Regions from separate parts of the Neobacillus sp. DHD-1R genome, predicted to be linked through region 2. Evidence: riboswitches for the same ligand, from Rfam matches in the RefSeq annotation. Region 2 holds a riboswitch; each other region holds the start of a gene.
What was found. Region 2 has a riboswitch for S-adenosylmethionine ahead of AC3ANL_RS05215 (methionine ABC transporter ATP-binding protein). Riboswitches for the same ligand answer to the same signal wherever they lie in the genome.

Region 1 (4,714 bases), 1.1 Mb from region 2:
CAGTCTTAATGTTAGTTTTGTAAGGTTATAGAGAAGAGCAATGCTAATTGAAGAGGAGCGAAGTGAAATGAAGAAATTTGTCGTACCAGTTCTTGCAGCATCGTTAACTATGACATCTTTAAATGCAGCTATGGCTGCACCGAAGGAATCTCCGAAAATTAAATCAATCGAGTTTTATGGAATGAATGCACCGAAGACTGACCAAGAAAAAAATGACTTAATGTATTCGAAGGCATCTGTTGAGGTTACATACAATAACGGGAGCAAGAAAACTGTTCCACTAAGCTACGAAACTTTGTTTAGACCTGGTGATTTAATAAATGGAAAAGTTGCTGGAGTGACCACCAATGCAGCGGGTGAAATCCAAACAAGGGCCAATGGTACACCATATGTTTCATCAGCTCCAGACATGAATAGTCTTATGAAGGTTCCTGGTCTTCCTGAAAATACTTATTATTTAATCAGTCATTATGAATCAATGCCTAAAAATGAGAATGGTCTTGAAAATCCGGGAACCATGAGCTTAAGTACTGTTGAGATGGATCCTGCCACGGGCAAATTGACTGTTATTGATATTAAGCCAATTGACTTTTCTGAGGTAAATGGGATTTGGAAGCCTTGTGCTGGCTTATTAACTCCATGGAATACACATCTTGGATCAGAGGAAACCGATCCCGATGCAAGAGCCCATGAATTGAATCCTGCTTCTTCAGCAGTTACTAAGTTTATGCGGAATTATTATAACAATCCAAATTTAATAGGAAATCCCTACTATTATGGACATGTACCGGAAGTAACCGTTAAGGCAGATGGGTTTACTAGTGTTGTTAAACATTATAGCATGGGCAGAATGGCATTCGAACGCGTAAAGGTCATGCCAGATAACAAAACGGTTATTTATGGGGTGGACAGCAACCCTGGCGGATTATTTATGTATGTAGCAGATAAAGAGAAAGATTTATCAGCAGGTACGTTATATGCCGCCAAATGGGTGCAGACTGGAACTGAAAAAGGCGGTTCAGCCAATTTTGAATGGATTAAGCTTGGTCATTCTACAGATAAAGAAATTCAGAAGTTAGCAGACATAACAAATTTCAGTGATATCTTTGACGTAACCGACGACGCCGTTAAAGGGAAAAATGATGGTTATACCCCAATCAAAACAGCAGCTAACGGTAAAAAAGTAGAATGGGTTAAAGTGAAACCAGGAATGGACAAAGCGGCAGCATTCCTAGAGACACATCGTTATGCGGCATACCTTGGTGCAACAGTAGAATTTAATAAGATGGAAGGTCTTGATTTTAACGAAAAAGAAAATAAAGCCTACTTAGCCATCTCCTATCAAGAAGGGACGATGTTACCTGAACCAACAGCTCCCGTAGATGATATCCAATTACCGAAGATTAGTGCAGGAGGAATATACGAAGTCTCCTTCAAACCCAATCGGAAAACGAAAGATGGACAAAAGATAAACAGCCATTATGTACCTGTCAACATGTCTGGTTATTTAATGGGTGAGGATTTGACTGCTCCTGACGCTGATGGAAACACAGCCAACGTTGATAAAATTGCAAATCCTGATAATGTAATCTATTCACCAAAAATGAAAACACTATTTATCGCGGAGGATTCCGGTCTCCATGCAAATAATTACACATGGGCATACAATGTAGAGACTAAGAAACTTTCACGAATTCTCTCCGTACCTGGAGGCGGGGAATCGACTGGCTTACAGATGGTGGAGAACCTTGATGGCCATGCCTACCTCATGAACAGTTCGCAAAATCCGGGATATGTGGGGTATCTTTCGGGACTTCCCTCACTAGGTGAGGAAAAAAATAATAAATAGGATACTTTTCCTCTAAGTGGTCTTGTTTTATACAGGACTGCTTTTTTTTGTAACTATAAAAAAGAGAAAGCACCATATTAATACTTGCTTTCTCTTTTCGACCTTTTGTCGCTAATCATTGCTACTTTCTTCGCGATCGTGTTCAACCTTATGTTCCTCAGGACTAAAACCAAATGGTCCTCTCGCCATGTGCTCTACCCGAAAGATAGCTACGATAACTTCAATTCTTACGGCTAGTAACCTCGGGCGGATTCGACCACGGCTTTCTATAACAAGAACATCCGTACCAACATCGAGCAGTTTTCCTGTAAAAGTTCCTTGAAGAGTTACAACCTCTACTTCCTTATTTAACAGCTCATGGGCAATTTGATGAAAATTTATCTCTGTCATAAACATCATCCTCCTTCACATTACAGTAAATGCAATTTATTGAAATTGGTATCGGTTTTTTTAAAAAAAATTTTTGGAAAATCAGTCCAAATTCTCGTTAAATTAGACTAATGACCTATTGAAAAAACGGTATTAACAAGAATTTTTAAAAAATTGTATTTTTTTATTTACATAAAACCTATTGGTATGGTAGGATTAATTCCATAAAATCAGTTAATCACTTATCAAGAGTGGCTTAGGGACTGGCCCAACGATGCCCGGCAACCTGCACAGCAAGGTGCCAATTCCAGCAAAATGTGAAGTCATTTTGGGAGATAAGGTGTTCACCATACTAGTGGTAACACCTTTCCGAAGGGGAAAGGTGTTTTTTGTGGAATGGGTGCTGAGCGTTACATTGATGAATGATGCTCATGCTAATGATCCGAAAGGAGGCGAATCAAGCTGAACACTGATGAGAAGGAAGAACTCCTTGCCCATATTGAGAAAATGATGGAATCACTGAAATTTGGTTCGATCACACTAGTTGTCCAGGACGGCAAGATTGTCCAAATTGAGAAAAACGAAAAGGTTCGTCTTCAACCAAATAAAAATCGCTGACTAGAGAAACTAGAGGCGGTCTTCACTTTACAAGAGTGGAAGACTGTCTTTTTTAATGGAAAAAAGGAGGCATATGACCATGAATTCTGCAATAACCTATCAAAATTGGCAACAAATATCAGATACATTCCCTATTGAGGATGAAACCAAAGGGGCACGTTCCGTTTTAGAATGGGCTTACAATTCCTATCCTGAAGAGCAGATCGTCTATTCATCAAGTTTTGGGGCAGAGGCGATTGTGTTAATCGATCTAATCGCACAGGTAAAACCAGATGCCCATATTGTTTTTTTAGACACTGGACTGCACTTTCCAGAAACATACGAGGTGATTGATAAAATAGAAGCCCGTTTCCCAACGCTCCGAATCGAGCGGAAACTGCCAAAGGTTAGTCTCGATGAACAAGCGGCAGAATATGGCTCAGCTTTATGGAAAAGGGATCCGAACCAGTGCTGCCATATTCGCAAGGTCATACCATTAAGAGAAACGTTAACGGCTAAACAAGCGTGGATATCCGGTCTTCGCCGAGAACAGTCACCGACAAGAGCCAACACTGAATTCATCAATAAGGATGAAAAATTCGAGAATATTAAAATTTGCCCATTGATTCATTGGACATGGGATGAGGTTTGGGACTATATCAAGAAAAAAGATCTTCCATACAACACCCTGCATGATCATAATTATCCAAGCATCGGCTGTTTCCCTTGTACACAACCTGTTGGGGACGATGGGGATTCACGAGCAGGACGCTGGGTAGGAAGCGGCAAGACGGAGTGTGGTCTACACACCCGTTAATGGAGGCTAAAGGAGGGTATTATCTTTGCTCACAATTATTGCAGTAAGTATTGGTTTATTTTTTGCCATAAATATTGGTGCCAGCGGTGCTGCGGCCTCGATGGGCATCGCTTATGGAGCAGGAGTTGTAAAAAAACGATTTGCCCTGCTCCTGTGCAGTATCGCTGTATTCTTTGGCGCATGGCTTGGCGGGGGAGAAGTGGTTAAAACAATTGGGAGCGGGATTGTACCAAACAGTACCTTTACCATCCCAATTGCCTTAATTGTGTTAGCTTCAGCGGCATTATCCTTATTTTTAGCCAACATCTTCGGAATTCCGCTATCAACTAGTGAAGTGGCAGTAGGTTCCGTCATTGGGGCAGGGATTGTTTACCAATCTGTTTTTGTAAGCAAAATAGTCTGGATCATGTTTTTTTGGCTGCTTACCCCATTCGCGGCATTTATCATCGCCATCTTAGCTTCTTATTTATTAAAAAATAAACGGCTAAAAAAATGGATGGCAGCGCCGAAAGCCGTTCCGTTCTTGTCTGCGCTTGTCGTATTTATGGGATTATTTGAGGCCTTTTCAGCCGGCATGAACAATGTTGCGAATGCAGTTGGTCCATTGGTGGGAGCCAACATTCTCTCAACTGGAGATGGGATCTTCTGGGGTGGCTTATTCGTGGCAGGCGGGGCGCTGCTGCTCGGGCATCGCGTCCTTGAAACAAATGGTAAGAAAATAACGACACTTAAACTGGAAGAGGGCTGTGTGATTTCAGGGACGGGTGCAACCATTGTAACTATAGCATCCGTGTTTGGGATTCCTGTCCCGTTAACACAAATCACCACCTCCTCCATTATCGGTATGGGCTTTGCCAAGCAGGGGAAGTCGGTACTGAAAAAAGGGATTGTTGTTCAATTACTTACCGTTTGGATTGTGTCGCCTGTTTTATCAATGGTGTTATCCTATACACTCATTCAATTGATCATTGAACATAATTTCTACCCTATTATTGCAATGGTTGGAGGACTCATTTCTGTCTTCGGTGTTCTTTCCTTAATGAAAAGGCAGAAGCCAACGATAACCGCGAACCCAGAGGTTG
Region 2 (4,714 bases):
GGGCAATCGCCGTAACGGTAATCCCTGAAATAAGGGCAGGCATTGATTCTGGCAATAATACCTTCCAGATAATTGTGCCGGTTGAAGCACCCATTGATCTAGCAGCTTCAATGACCCCTTTATTAATTTCCCTTAGGCCAATTTCCACCATTCTCGCGTAAAACGGGGCGGCACCAATGATTAGTGCGGGTAGTGCTGCATTTTCCCCAATCATAGATCCGACCAAGAAGGTTGTAAATGGTATTAATAAAACGATTAGAATAATGAAGGGAATAGATCGGAAAATATTAACGATTGCACTAATAACTGTGTTAATTGGTTTATTTTCCCACATATTCCCTTTCGCAGTGAGAAATAAAATTAACCCAAGAATCGCACCTAAAATAAATGTGGCAAGAACAGAAATACCGGTCATATAAAGAGTATTTTTTGTTTCATCCCACATAATCAACCAATCAACATTTGGAAAATATTGTTTAATCATTCGTAACCACCTCCACTCCTACTTGCTGGGAACGAATGAAATCAACCGCTTTGTCGACTTCTTCTTCGTTACCGTCGATATGAATGAACAGGGTTCCATATGATCCACTTTGTGTTTGCGATATTTTTCCTTGCAGGATATTAACCGTCACGTTATGATGGCGGATTAAATTCGTAATGACAGGCTGTTCTGCTGACTCGCCAATAAAGGTTAACTGGACAATAAGTCCTGAACGATAGTGGTCAAGCAAATGTTCCGCTGTTTCCTTTGTCTCCTCCGGCTCCGATACCTGCTGCACGAATCGTTTCGTAATTGACTGCTGCGGATTTTTAAAGACATCCAATACAGAACCAAGTTCTACCACTTTTCCGCTTTCCATTACGGCAACCCGGTGACAAATTTTACGAATAACATGCATTTCATGTGTAATTAACACAATCGTTAAACCAAGACGTTTATTAATATCGACCAGCAATTCCAAGATAGAATCTGTGGTTTGCGGATCGAGTGCTGAAGTGGCTTCATCACATAGTAGTACTTTGGGATTATTAGCGAGCGCCCGTGCAATCCCGACTCTCTGCTTTTGTCCTCCGGAAAGTTGTGACGGATAAGCATTTTCGCGGCCTTCCAGACCCACCAACTTAATGAGCTCGTCTACTCTTTTCTTTCTTTGCGGCCCCTTGACACCTGCAATTTCGAGTGGAAAAGCAATATTTTCACTAACGGTTCTGGACCACAGTAAGTTGAAGTGTTGGAAAATCATGCTGATTTCCTGACGTGCTTTTCGAAGTTCTGCGCCCTTAATCTTTGATATGACCCGGCCGGCAACTGTTACACTTCCTTCGGTTGGAAGCTCCAATCCATTTAACATCCGGATCAAGGTGCTTTTTCCAGCACCACTATAACCAATGACCCCGAAAATTTCTCCTTCTTGAATTTCAAGATTCACATCATCGACTGCTTTTAATTCACCTTGTTTAGAAGGGAAGATTTTCCGGGCGTTTTTTATTGAAATCACTGTATCACCTACTTTTTATCCTGATTACGGAAACTTGTAACATGTACTGATTCTTTGAATATAGGGTTTGATTGTTATGGCGAAAAGATTCTACTATTTTGGAAAAATAAAAAACCTTCCTGCGCAGGCAGAAAGGCATAATAAATATAACCTTTCTCCCATCTTCCAAAGCTTATGCTTTGTGTGAATTGGCACCATTTCAATATAAATATTGACGGTTGCCGGGCTTCATCGGGCACATCCCTCCACCTCTCTTGATAAGAGTAAACAGCATACTATATTCAATTAATACGTTAATTTGTGTAAGTAAGTTATTTTACAAAAGTTATCGTATCACGGATAAAAAAGGGTGTCAACAAAAAATCATCATATTCGAAAAATTAAATCAAGGAAAATTTAGGCATTTGTTTTCAATGATGCTAAACCTGTCGCTGCTTCAATTGCTGCTTCAAGGTCCTCAATTAAGTCCTCCACATTCTCAATTCCAATCGAAAGGCGAATTAAATCCTCCGATACACCGGCAGCTTTAAGTCCTTCGGCATCAAGTTGCTGATGCGTTGTGCTGGCAGGATGAATGATTAAACTTTTCGCATCGCCCACATTGGCCACATGTGCCCAAAGTGTTAAAGAGTCAATTAGTTTTGCTCCTGCTTCTTTTCCGCCTTTGATACCAAAAACTACCATTGAGCCTGCACCTTTTGGTAAATATTTTTTCGCTAATTCATGGTCAGGGTGTGAGGCATGCCCTGGGTATGAGACCCATTCTACAGCAGGATGATTTAATAAATATTCAACCACTTGTTTTGTATTGGCCACATGCTCTTTCATCCGAACATGAAGAGTTTCTAATCCTAGTGTAAACTGGAAGGCATTTTGCGGACTTAAGGCAGGTCCTAAATCACGCAATAATTGGACACGTGCTTTGATAATATAGGCCACAGCCCCTAGTGCCTCTGCGTATACAAGTCCATGATAGCTCTCATCTGGCGTGGTGAAGCCAGGGAATTTTGGTGAATTCCAATCGAATTTACCGCCGTCAACAATAACGCCACCTGTTGACGTTCCATTTCCTAATAGCCATTTTGTTGCGGAGTGGACAACGATATCTGCCCCGTACTCAATCGGTCTGCAGAGATATGGTGTGGCAAAGGTATTATCAATGATTAACGGAACCCCAGCTTCATGAGCAATTTCTGCTACTTTTTCAATATCAAGGACACGTAAGCTTGGGTTTCCAATCGTTTCAGCAAAGACTGCCTTTGTTTTTTCAGAAATGGCAGCGCGGAAATTTTCAGGATCCTCCGCATCGACAAATTTCACCTTAATGCCGTATTTAGGCAAGGTAACTGCTAATAAATTATAAGTTCCCCCATAAAGATTTGAGGCAGAGACAATTTCATCGCCAGCTTCAGCAATGTTTAGAATAGCAAGTGTAATGGCAGCCATCCCGCTGGCAACAGCCAGTGCTCCCACACCACCTTCTAATAACGCCACTCTGTCCTCAAAAACAGTCGTGGTTGGGTTGTGGATTCGTGTATATATGTAACCTGGTTCTGCTAAGCTAAACAAGTTTGCCGCATGTTCCGTATTTTTAAATTGATAGGCATTGTTTTGATAAATTGGCACAGCACGCGCACCCGTTACCGGGTCTGGAGACAACCCTCCATGAACACTTAATGTTTCAAACCGATACTTCTTTTGATCCTCTCCCATTACACTCGCTCCTCCTTTTAACAATCAAATTGAAAAACCCCCGCTTCCAAAGAAGAGGGGGTCCACTCTTCTCATCTTCCAGAGCTATTGCTCTGCTGGATTTAGCACCGTGTTATAAACCGGTTGCCGGGCTTCAAAGGGCCAGTCCCTCCGCCACTCTCGATAAGAATATGCATCGTTCAATTGTTGTCTATTAATAGAATATTTAAATAAAACAATACAGCAAGTTTAATTCCGAGTCAATACCTTTGATTAAATTACTTTTGCAAAATTTTCCTGTGCTTTTGTTAAAAAGAAAATGGATTCTAGTAATAGAGTGGTTCTTAGTGGCGCAGATACCTTTAAATGTCCTTTTCGCTCCAAAACGCGCAGTTGCTCCGTCCCTTCAAACAGCTGTTTCATTGCGCTATGAGTTCCGCTGATCGCATCTATTGTCTGTGACCCTTCTTGTACTTCTAGGAAAGAGATCCTGCCCTTTTTGATTACTAATTGAATCGTTTGCTGCTCACAAAGAAATCTTACCGTGACATCTGCCTTGTCAATTAATCCACGAACATGTCTTTGCAGATTAAAATTCTCTAAGAATGTTTGTGTCATCTCCCTCATTTCCATCACTCCGGTCTACTCGTTATATATATATCTTATTCCGCAAGCAGAACCGGAATCCTTTCCTAATCACTCGACATTTCTCACGGCTTTCAACTCATTTCCTGAGAAATATGTCGTTTTCCGAGAGTTAAGAGTGATTTACGTTGTGGACGAAGTGTCGGAAAATAGTCAATTATTCAACTTTTGTTTCTACCTATTTTTTATAAAATGAAAATATAAATTTGAGAGGAAGTGGAATATGTTTTTTAAACCACGTACTGAACCAATTGAAATAAAAATACTTCGCTCACTAAACACACGAATGATATTAGCTGAAAATGACTTGGTACGTTATCATAACCTCTTGAAGGGATATGAAGGTGAGGTAATGTTTGACTCCCTGACAGAAAAGTTACAATGTCAAAATTACCTTTTAAATGATTTATTGCTTGAGACAATTGGTGCTAAATTTCAAATAGATTCTTTGCTGATAACTCAAGAACCGCTTTACCTCTTTGAAGTAAAAAATTATTCAGGTGATTATTTCTTTGAAAATGGAAGGTTCTATACTTTGAATAAAAAGGAAATTCCTAATCCGCTGCTCCAATTGGAAAGAAGTGAATCTCTGCTTCGTCAGTTGCTCCACAGTCTTGGTTATCATATCCCGATTAAAGCATATGTGGTCTTTATTAATCCCCATTTTCATTTATATCAAGCTCCACTAAATAAACCCATTGTTTACCCAAATCAAGTTAATCAAGTTAATCAATTTATGAAAAAATTGAACTTACTGCCTTCCAAGTTAAATGACCGCCACAAGAAGTTAGCCACTCAATTAGTTTCTTTACACCAAACAGAATTCTCTTATGACAAGTTACCCTCTTATAAATATCATTCGCTGAAAAAAGGTT
Region 3 (4,714 bases), 2.5 Mb from region 2:
GTTTCATTAAATTCGACGAACTGAGCAGCAGGGTAGACAAAAGAGCTTATGCACGGACCTAAATCAATTACACGAGCTAGTTACCCGACAGTCAACAAAAATCGTTATGCACCAATAAAAAAATGACTATCAAATTAGGTTACATTTTGATAGTCATTTTTAATGTTTACCATATTTTTTTAGCATTAATTAAGCTATTGGACCGCCTTTTTCTGCAATCTCAGCCGATACATCCGTGAATTTTTTGAAGTTTTCGCGGAACTTTGCTGCAAGTTCTTTTGCTTTCTTTTCATAGGCCTGTGGGTCTGCCCATGTTTTATTAGGCTGAAGAACCTCATCAGGTACACCTGCAATATGAAGCGGTATATTTAAGCCAAAGATATCGTCTTTAACTGTTTCCACATGGTTGAGTTCACCTTCGAGTGCTGCTTGAACCATTGCACGTGTATAGGATAGCTTCATTCTGCTGCCGACACCATATTCACCACCGGTCCAGCCAGTATTGACTAAAAAGACATTGGCATTGTGCTCCAATATTTTTTCACCTAGCATGTCTGCATAGCGGTTCGCAGGAAGTGGCAGGAATGGTGCACCAAAGCAGGTAGAAAAGGTTGCCTGTGGTGAAGTTATTCCACGCTCTGTCCCGGCAAGCTTGGAGGTATAGCCGCTTAAAAAGTGGTACATGGCCTGTTCCTTTGTTAATTTTGCAATAGGAGGTAAGACTCCAAAGGCATCCGCTGTTAAAAATACAATCGTATTTGGATGTCCGGCAATACTAGGCTGAATGATATTCTCTATGGCATCGATTGAGTAGGCAGCTCTAGTATTCTCTGTCAGGGTTCCATCATCATAATCAGGGATTCTTGATTCAAGATCGATTGTCACATTTTCAAGAACGGTACCGAACCGGATGGCATCAAAGATTTGTGGCTCTTTTTCACGTGAAAGATTAATACATTTAGCATAGCAGCCACCCTCAATATTGAAGACACCATTGGAAGACCAGCCATGCTCGTCATCACCAATAAGCCGTCGATTGGCATCAGCAGAAAGAGTCGTTTTTCCTGTTCCAGACAAACCAAAAAATAAGGCAACGTCGCCTTCTTGGCCGACATTTGCTGAACAATGCATAGAAAAAATATGATTCTCAGGTAATAAATAATTCATTACTGAAAAAATTGATTTTTTCATTTCCCCTGCATACTCAGTTCCACCAATTAAAATAATTCGGCGTTCAAAGGAAATAATAATGAAGGTTTCAGATTTTGTACCATCAACAGCTGGATCTGCCTTAAAGTTTGGGGCAGAAATAACAGTAAATCCGGCATCATGTGTGAGCAATTCTTCTTCTGTTGGACGAATGAATAACTGTTGCGCGAATAGATTATGCCATGCATATTCATTGACAACTTGGATTGGTAAACGAGATTTTTGATCCGCACCGGCGAAGCCTTTAAATACAAAAATTTCCTCTTGTTGTTTTAAATATTCAAGTACCTTTTGATACAGGTTAGTGAAAACTTCTTCAGAAATTGGTTGATTTGGACCCCATGCAATTTTATCCTTCGATGACTCTTCCATGACAATATATTTATCCTGTGGTGACCGGCCTGTGTATTTGCCAGTCGAGACACTGACTGCGCCTGATGAAGTTAGCGATCCTTCATTTCGGGCTAAGACTTTTTCGACCAGTTGAGGGACGGATAATTGTACCTGAACATGACCTTCTTGCAACAGTTGTGTTAATTCATTTGGAATATGAACAGAATTCATTGACTGAAACCTTCCTTTATCCATGTTTTTATGTTTATTATGATAAATAGTATAACACATTAATTCTAATAGTCTATACTATTCTGAAAAATTTGCTAATAATTCTTGCTTAGATAGAAGTTACACTAAACGGTATATCATCTTATATATAAATAGGAAAGAAAAAAGTTTTGTATAAGATGTTCACAAATGGTTATTTTAACTAAAAATTTATTATTAATTTATTGACATTGTTCGACAGTGTGGGTTATGATTTACCCTTGAACGGATACTCTCTTATCCCGAGCTGGTGGAGGGACAGGCCCTATGAAACCCAGCAACCTGCAAACGAAAAAGGAAATTTGATAAAAGTGTTTTTTTATTTATCATGATTTTTTCGGGCAAAGGTGCTAAACCTGAAGCAAGGCTAGTCCTTGAACGATAAGAGTGAAAGGCACGCAAAACTTTTGCTAACAACCTTTCCTCACACGATGGAAGGGTTTTTTTGTATTTTTAGCAAAATTTTACGTGCTACATAGGTGCTGCTTTTTATTCCATCGTAAGAATTTGCTAAAGGGTTAGGACAGTTGATAGTTTTGCTAATAATAATCCCATGTTTATTTCATACTATTAAGGGAATGAGTTCCGTATCAACTTGAGGTTTAACGGCAAGTTCACACCAGCCCTATACAGTTAACCTCACTTTATTTCAAAAATATAGGAGGAATTCAGATGTCAACAAAACGTCGTTTGTTCACTTCTGAATCAGTTACTGAAGGTCATCCGGACAAGATCTGTGACCAAATTTCTGATTCCATTTTAGATGCTATCTTAGCCAAAGATGCTAATGCCCGTGTTGCGGCTGAAACTTCAGTAACAACAGGATTAGTGCTTGTTACAGGCGAAATCACTACCTCTACTTACGTTGATATTCCAAAAATTGTTCGTGAAACCATTAAAGGCATCGGATACAATCGTGCTAAGTATGGCTTTGATTCCGAAACTTGTGCGGTTTTAACTTCTATTGATGAACAATCACCAGATATCGCCATGGGTGTTAACCATGCCCTTGAGGCACGTGAAGGTCAAATGTCTGATGAGGAAATTGAAGCGATTGGTGCGGGAGACCAAGGGTTAATGTTCGGTTTTGCATGTAATGAAACAAAAGAACTTATGCCTCTTCCCATCTCACTTGCACACAAGCTTGCTCGTCGTTTAACAGAAGTTCGTAAAGAAGAATTACTTCCTTACCTTCGTCCAGACGGAAAGACTCAAGTAACAGTAGAGTATGATGAGAATGACAAACCAGTTCGAATTGATACAATCGTTATTTCAACCCAACATCATCCAGAAATTACGTTAGAGCAAATCCAACGTAATGTAAAAGAATATGTCATCAATCCGGTTGTTCCACAAGAACTAATCGATGAAAATACAAAATATTTCATTAATCCTACTGGACGCTTTGTTATCGGTGGACCACAAGGAGATGCAGGTTTAACAGGCCGCAAAATCATCGTTGATACTTACGGAGGTTATGCTCGTCATGGCGGTGGTGCCTTTTCTGGAAAAGATCCTACCAAGGTTGACCGTTCTGCTGCATATGCTGCTCGTTATGTTGCAAAAAATATTGTTGCTGCAGGACTTGCAGAAAAAGTAGAAGTTCAGCTTGCCTATGCCATTGGTGTTGCTAGACCCGTTTCAATTGCTGTTGATACGTTTGGAACTGGTAAAGTTAACGAGGATATATTAGTGGATCTTGTCAGCGAAAACTTTGATCTTCGCCCAGCAGGAATCATCAAGATGCTTAACCTTCGCCGTCCAATCTACAAGCAGACAGCTGCATACGGACACTTTGGCCGTACAGATGTTGACCTGCCTTGGGAGCGCACAGATAAAGCAGAGGCATTACGCCAGCAAGCTAATCTATAATCTAAAAAGCTCTTGCGCCTTGATTAGATGCAGAAGCAAAACACATAAAGGGGAGTTGCATTTTGATGTAACTCCTTTTTCTATTTTTCGTCTGTTTTAATGTTATGGATGTTATAAAATTAAGTACAATGTTTAAGTAGGACTATAGAAGTGAAAAATGATTGTACAGTAAATTTTCTAATGTTACAGTGCCATTTTCGCCATAATAGTGGTAGTATAAGAGAGATGTTTTTTCAAAGAACATTTTAATTAAATTGAAGTAGGTGAGGTACATAATGTGTGGTTTTATCGGTTGTGTACACGACATAACACAAAACTATAGCGATGAACAAAAACAGCAGTTTAAACAAATGAACGATATAATTACCCATCGTGGACCGGATGATGATGGCTTTTATTATGATGACCATATTCAATTCGGCTTCCGCCGTTTGAGTATAATTGATATTGAAAGTGGTCATCAGCCATTAACGTATGAAAATGAGCGCTACTGGATTATCTTCAATGGGGAAATTTATAATTATGTGGAGCTTCGTGAAGAATTGCTCAAAGAAGGACTATCATTTGCGACTAGTTCTGATACCGAAGTAATTATTGCTCTATATAGCCATATGAAGGAAAAAGCAGTTGAAAAGCTTCGCGGCATGTTTGCTTTTGTGATTTGGGATAAACAAGAACAGACGCTATATGGCGCCCGTGATCCATTTGGAATTAAACCATTCTTTTATTTAGAAGATGGTGAGAGAACATTTTTTGGTTCAGAGAAAAAAAGCATTCTGCTTGCCTTAGAGAATGATGTTCTCAATTATGATTCCTTACAGCATTATTTAACCTATCAATTTGTTCCTGAACCATATACGTTATCAGATGGTATTAAAAAGCTCGAGCCAGGCCATTATTTTATAAAAAAGATTGGCTCTAAAATGGAAATGAAAAAATATTGGAAGGCACATTTTAAGCCAGTCCAAAAATCAGAAGCAGATTTTATTAAAGAAATTAAAGATGTTTTATATGATTCAGTTGAAAAACA
Region 4 (4,714 bases), 110 kb from region 2:
TTTACCACAGCTAGTCCAGCTACGACATCACTGTGACCTGCTAAAAATTTCGTTGCGCTATGGAGCACGACATCTGCTCCTAATTCCAGTGGCTTCTGGTGGGATGGAGTAAGGAACGTGTTATCGACAAAGGTTAATGCGTTAACCTCTTTTGCGATCCTGCTAATCGCTCTAATATCCGTTACTTTCATTAACGGATTCGATGGGGTCTCCACATAGAACGCCTTTGTATTTGGCTGAATCGCTTGTTTGACTTCCTCTAAATTCGTCATATCGACAAACGTATGCTGAATGCCTAACCGAGTAAGGACTTGGGTGACCATCCGAAACGTCCCGCCATAGACATCTTCTGTTATCACAATATGGTCTCCAGCTGAAAGGAGCAGAAAGGCCGTCGAAATAGCAGCCATCCCAGATGAAAAGGCAAACCCTTTTACACCGCCCTCTAGTTCTGCAATTACATCTTCAAGAGCTTCCCGTGTTGGATTTAAACTACGGCCATAATCATATTTACCAAACTGATCAAAATCAGCTTGATGGAAGGTGGAGGCGTGTTGAATCGGTACACTCACTGCTCCTGTTGTCGGATCAATTTTATGCTTATTATGAAGGAGCCGGGTTTCAAAACTATATTCATCGTGTGCCATTATGCGATCACTCCTTCTTTAATATGGGCAAATGCCTGTTGCAAATCTTCAATGATGTCTTGTGCATCTTCGATTCCAACCGAAAAACGTAATAAACAATTATCGACACCTGATTGGGTCCGAACCTCTACAGGAATATCGGCATGGGTCTGCGTTGCTGGATAGGTAATAAAGCTTTCCGTACCACCAAGGCTTTCAGCAAAACAAATGAGTCTTAGGCCTTGTAGGAAAGGATTAATCCATGATTCTTCTTGTACTCTGAAGGACACCATTCCACCTCTGCCTGGATAAAGCACATCTGATACAGCTACATGCTGAGAAAGGAACTCAACAATCTTTTTTGCATTTTTTTCATGTCTGTCCATTCGAAGCGATAAAGTTTTCATTCCGCGCATTAATAACCAAGAGTCGAACGGACTAAGCACTGCCCCGGCACCGTTATGGTGAAAGGCCAATGCTTCACAAAGTTCCTTCCCTTTTGCAACAACCAGCCCGGCGAGAACATCATTATGGCCCCCCAAGTATTTCGTTGCACTGTGGATGACAATATCCGCGCCAAGGGTAATTGGCTTCTGTAATAGTGGCGTATAAAATGTATTATCTACTATTAATAAAAGCCCATGTTTTTTGGCAATTTCTGAAACAGCTGCAATATCTGATTCTTGCATGAGGGGATTGGTTGGTGTCTCCAAGAAAATAGCCTTTGTATTTGGCGTAATTTTCTTTTCAATCTCTTCCGGACAACAGGTATTAACATATTGAGTGTTCAAGCCCCATTTTTTATAGCCCTTTTCTAATAGACGGTAGGTGCCGCCATATAAATCTTCACTTACAATCCATTCATCACCAGATTCAAATAAAGAGAGGATCGTTAGGATGGCTGCCATCCCAGAACTGCAGGCAAAGCCTTGATCGCCGTCCTCTAAATCAGCAATTGTTTTTTCAAGAAGCTGACGTGTTGGATTTCCTGTTCGGGTATAGTCAAACCCTGTTGATTGCCCAATTCCCTCATGGCGGAAGGCAGTTGAAAAATAAATAGGTGGATTCACCGTTCCAGTTGTTGTTTCGCTGCGGTTGCCGATTTGAGCAAGTTTCGTATCGATTTTGTACATAAGGCACGCTCCTAGTAATAAATGATTATTATGTTTAACATTAACGCGATTGAGTGATAAAGCTTTTTGATAAATAAAAAAAGTCTTCTCATAAGAAGAAGACTTTTGTAGGCAGCACATTTGTCATTCTTCTTATCTTGCAAATTAGTGAATTTGCAGGACTTAGCACCTTTTCAATGAGAAAAAACATTGAAGGTTGCTGAGGTGTCGCAGGGCCCTTCCCTCAACCTCTCTTGATAAGAAAATAATTATTTAGATTATTTATAAAATTTACTACAAATTAGTGATGATGTCAATTTGTTTTTATATAATTCATTTTAATGTAGAACCTAATTTAATAACAATATTTAAAAACTCCAGAATTATTAAACGAAAAAATATTGACACTAATAGTTTAAGGCTTTATTATAACTTTATTAGGTGTTCTTGATAAAGAACTAACAAAGAGGATTAAATAGGTAATTAGTAATATAATTCATTAAATTAATGCAATTAAAATAGGGTTATTTAGTTAAATCGGTGGAGATTAAGATTTAACCAAATTTCTATTAGTTAAGTATGACATATTTGTTCTTTTTAGTGAACAATTTAATCTAATGGTTAAAGGTAATATGGAATTTTAAGCCTGGCAGGAGGAAAAGATGAGTGCTATAGCCGGAATATATCATTTAAACGATGAACCAATCAATCTAGAGCACGGAAACCGGATTATGAAAGAATTAGAAAAATATCCGGCCGATGATGTGCAAACCTGGCATAACGACAAAGTTTTTCTTGGCTGCCATGCACAGTGGATTACCCCGGAGTCTATAGGTGAAAAACTTCCCTACTATGATTATGAAAGGAAGTTAGCTATTACGGCAGATGCAATTATCGATAATCGTGAAGAACTATTTGAAAGATTACAAGTGAAAAAGGAAAGAAGGAAAGAAATCACTGATAGTGAACTTATCTTGCTTTCGTATCATAAATGGGAAGAAGATTCTCCCAAGTATCTAGTCGGCGATTTTGCCTTTATGATTTGGGACGAAAGGAAACAACAATTTTTTGGTGCAAGAGATCCATCTGGATATAGAACACTATATTATTTCAAAAATAATTCACGATTCACCTTCTGTACAACCATTGAATCATTATTATCCTTGCCCTATGTTAAGAAGCAATTAAACGAAAATTATATCGCTGAATTTTTAGCTATTACTGGAATGATTGATACGGTGGATGCTCGGATGACTCCGTTTAAAAATATAGATCAAGTACCACCATTTCATTCTATATCAATTGTTGGAGAAGGAATTCACCTAAAACGCTACGGTACATTTACTCCTAAAGAAAAAATAAAATTAAAGTCAAACGAAGAATATGTAGAGGCATTTCAAGAGGTTTTTCAGAAGGCAGTAAACTGTAGGTTACGAACGTACCGAGAAGTTGGTTCCCAATTAAGCGGGGGGTTAGATTCAGGCTCAATTGTAGGGTTTGCAGCAAAAGAACTGCGAAAAGAAAATAAGACCTTACATACTTTCAGTTATATTCCACCAATGGATTTCGTAGATTTCACTCATAAGCGATTAATGCCGGACGAGAGACCATTAATTAAGAAAACGGTTGAATATGTAGGCGGAATTTCTGACCATTACTATGATTTTGACGGGAGAAGTTCTTATACCGAAATCGATGAGTATCTGGATGTAATGGAAATGCCTTACAAATTTACTGAAAATTCATTCTGGTTAAGGGGCATTTTTGAGGAAGCACACAAAAAAGGTGTTGGAATTTTACTAAATGGTGATAAAGGTAATTCGACTATATCATGGGGCTCAGCTCTAGATTATTATGCCATTCTATTAAAAAAGTTAAAGTGGCTGCGTCTTATTCAAGAATTACATCAATATAGTCTGAATATCGGAGGAGCCAGATTTCGATTGCTTCCTTATATTATTAGAAAGAGCTTTCCTTTCATTAATCAAATGATACCTATCAATAGATCATTAGATGTTCCGACTTTAATTAACTCAGACCTCGCCGAGAGGACTGGTGTATTTTCAAAGTTAAGGGAGTATGGAATTGATAACTCTGGCTGGTTGGCCTCTCAAAATATTTATGAACAAAGAAGAATTATCTTTGAAAATATCTCCACGTGGAATTCGGGGAGTACACTTGATGCCAAACTATCATTGCGATATAAACTTTGGAAACGTGATCCTACCAATGATATTCGAGTAGCTCGTTTTTGTTTTTCTGTACCAGAGGATCAATTTGTTCAAAATGGGGTAGACCGAGCGCTCATTCGAAGATCAACAGAAAATGTGCTGCCAAATCAAATTAGATTAAATCAATATGTCAGAGGTGTTCAAGGTGCAGATTGGCTTCATCGGATGATTCCAAATTGGAGTATGCTCATTGAGGAAGTTAAGGAACTTTTAAAAGAATCCTATGCAATGAGATTCTTTGATGAAGGTGTAATAAGGTCGGCACTGTCCAAAAGTGAAAAAGGTCCAAGAATAGAAAGTATGTCTAACCCAGACTATAGAATCTTAATGAGGGCTGTAATAGTGTATCGGTTACTAAAAAAATACTTTGAAAGGGGGTGATTAAATGAAAAGAGAATGGAAAAAACCAGAATTAGAAATGCTAGATGTGAAAATGACAATGCACAATACTGCTGGAAATTTTTATGATGCTCATTATGCCGATGGTGAGACAATCCCTACAGATCCAGTTACTGGTCAGCATATGGACGCTAAAAGTTAATAAGAAGATATTTGCAAGTAGTAATGGTATAGGACATGTCTATTTGAAATTTTAATATAAAATTACTTCTAGACAGTATTGTTTGACCTAAAAAAGGCCCTTATATATAGAAGATTATATAAGGGCTTTTTATAAATCAAGGATTTTATTGGAGTGAATACCATGGAGAGCGTTGCGAATGAAGTAATTTATAAGGCCTTTGGA

Region 1: linked by a shared signal. The riboswitch ahead of AC3ANL_RS10940 (YezD family protein) and the one ahead of AC3ANL_RS05215 (methionine ABC transporter ATP-binding protein) in region 2 are both predicted to bind S-adenosylmethionine.
Region 3: linked by a shared signal. The riboswitch ahead of metK (methionine adenosyltransferase) and the one ahead of AC3ANL_RS05215 (methionine ABC transporter ATP-binding protein) in region 2 are both predicted to bind S-adenosylmethionine.
Region 4: linked by a shared signal. The riboswitch ahead of AC3ANL_RS05785 (methionine biosynthesis PLP-dependent protein) and the one ahead of AC3ANL_RS05215 (methionine ABC transporter ATP-binding protein) in region 2 are both predicted to bind S-adenosylmethionine.

Annotation. Positions count from the first base shown of each region.
Region 1 covers NZ_CM173232.1:2,266,120-2,270,833, forward strand. The annotation lists gene AC3ANL_RS10930 (PhoX family protein) at 68-1,849, shown strand; gene AC3ANL_RS10935 (hypothetical protein) at 1,961-2,239, opposite strand; SAM riboswitch class I at 2,458-2,560, shown strand; gene AC3ANL_RS10940 (YezD family protein) at 2,726-2,836, shown strand; gene AC3ANL_RS10945 (phosphoadenylyl-sulfate reductase) at 2,916-3,632, shown strand; gene cysP (sulfate permease) at 3,658-4,714, shown strand, end outside.
Region 2 covers NZ_CM173232.1:1,118,994-1,123,707, reverse strand. The annotation lists gene AC3ANL_RS05220 (methionine ABC transporter permease) at 1-484, opposite strand, end outside; gene AC3ANL_RS05215 (methionine ABC transporter ATP-binding protein) at 477-1,502, opposite strand; SAM riboswitch class I at 1,658-1,766, opposite strand; gene AC3ANL_RS05210 (O-acetylhomoserine aminocarboxypropyltransferase/cysteine synthase family protein) at 1,899-3,215, opposite strand; SAM riboswitch class I at 3,284-3,384, opposite strand; gene AC3ANL_RS05205 (hypothetical protein) at 3,468-3,821, opposite strand; gene AC3ANL_RS05200 (nuclease-related domain-containing protein) at 4,063-4,714, shown strand, end outside.
Region 3 covers NZ_CM173232.1:4,069,758-4,074,471, reverse strand. The annotation lists gene AC3ANL_RS20085 (DUF2584 domain-containing protein) at 1-24, shown strand, start outside; gene pckA (phosphoenolpyruvate carboxykinase (ATP)) at 190-1,773, opposite strand; SAM riboswitch class I at 2,047-2,200, shown strand; gene metK (methionine adenosyltransferase) at 2,485-3,684, shown strand; gene asnB (asparagine synthase (glutamine-hydrolyzing)) at 3,960-4,714, shown strand, end outside.
Region 4 covers NZ_CM173232.1:1,230,791-1,235,504, forward strand. The annotation lists gene metC (cystathionine beta-lyase) at 1-647, opposite strand, end outside; gene AC3ANL_RS05785 (methionine biosynthesis PLP-dependent protein) at 647-1,759, opposite strand; SAM riboswitch class I at 1,889-2,002, opposite strand; gene AC3ANL_RS05790 (asparagine synthase-related protein) at 2,401-4,350, shown strand; gene AC3ANL_RS05795 (paeninodin family lasso peptide) at 4,355-4,510, shown strand; gene AC3ANL_RS05800 (aldolase) at 4,673-4,714, shown strand, end outside.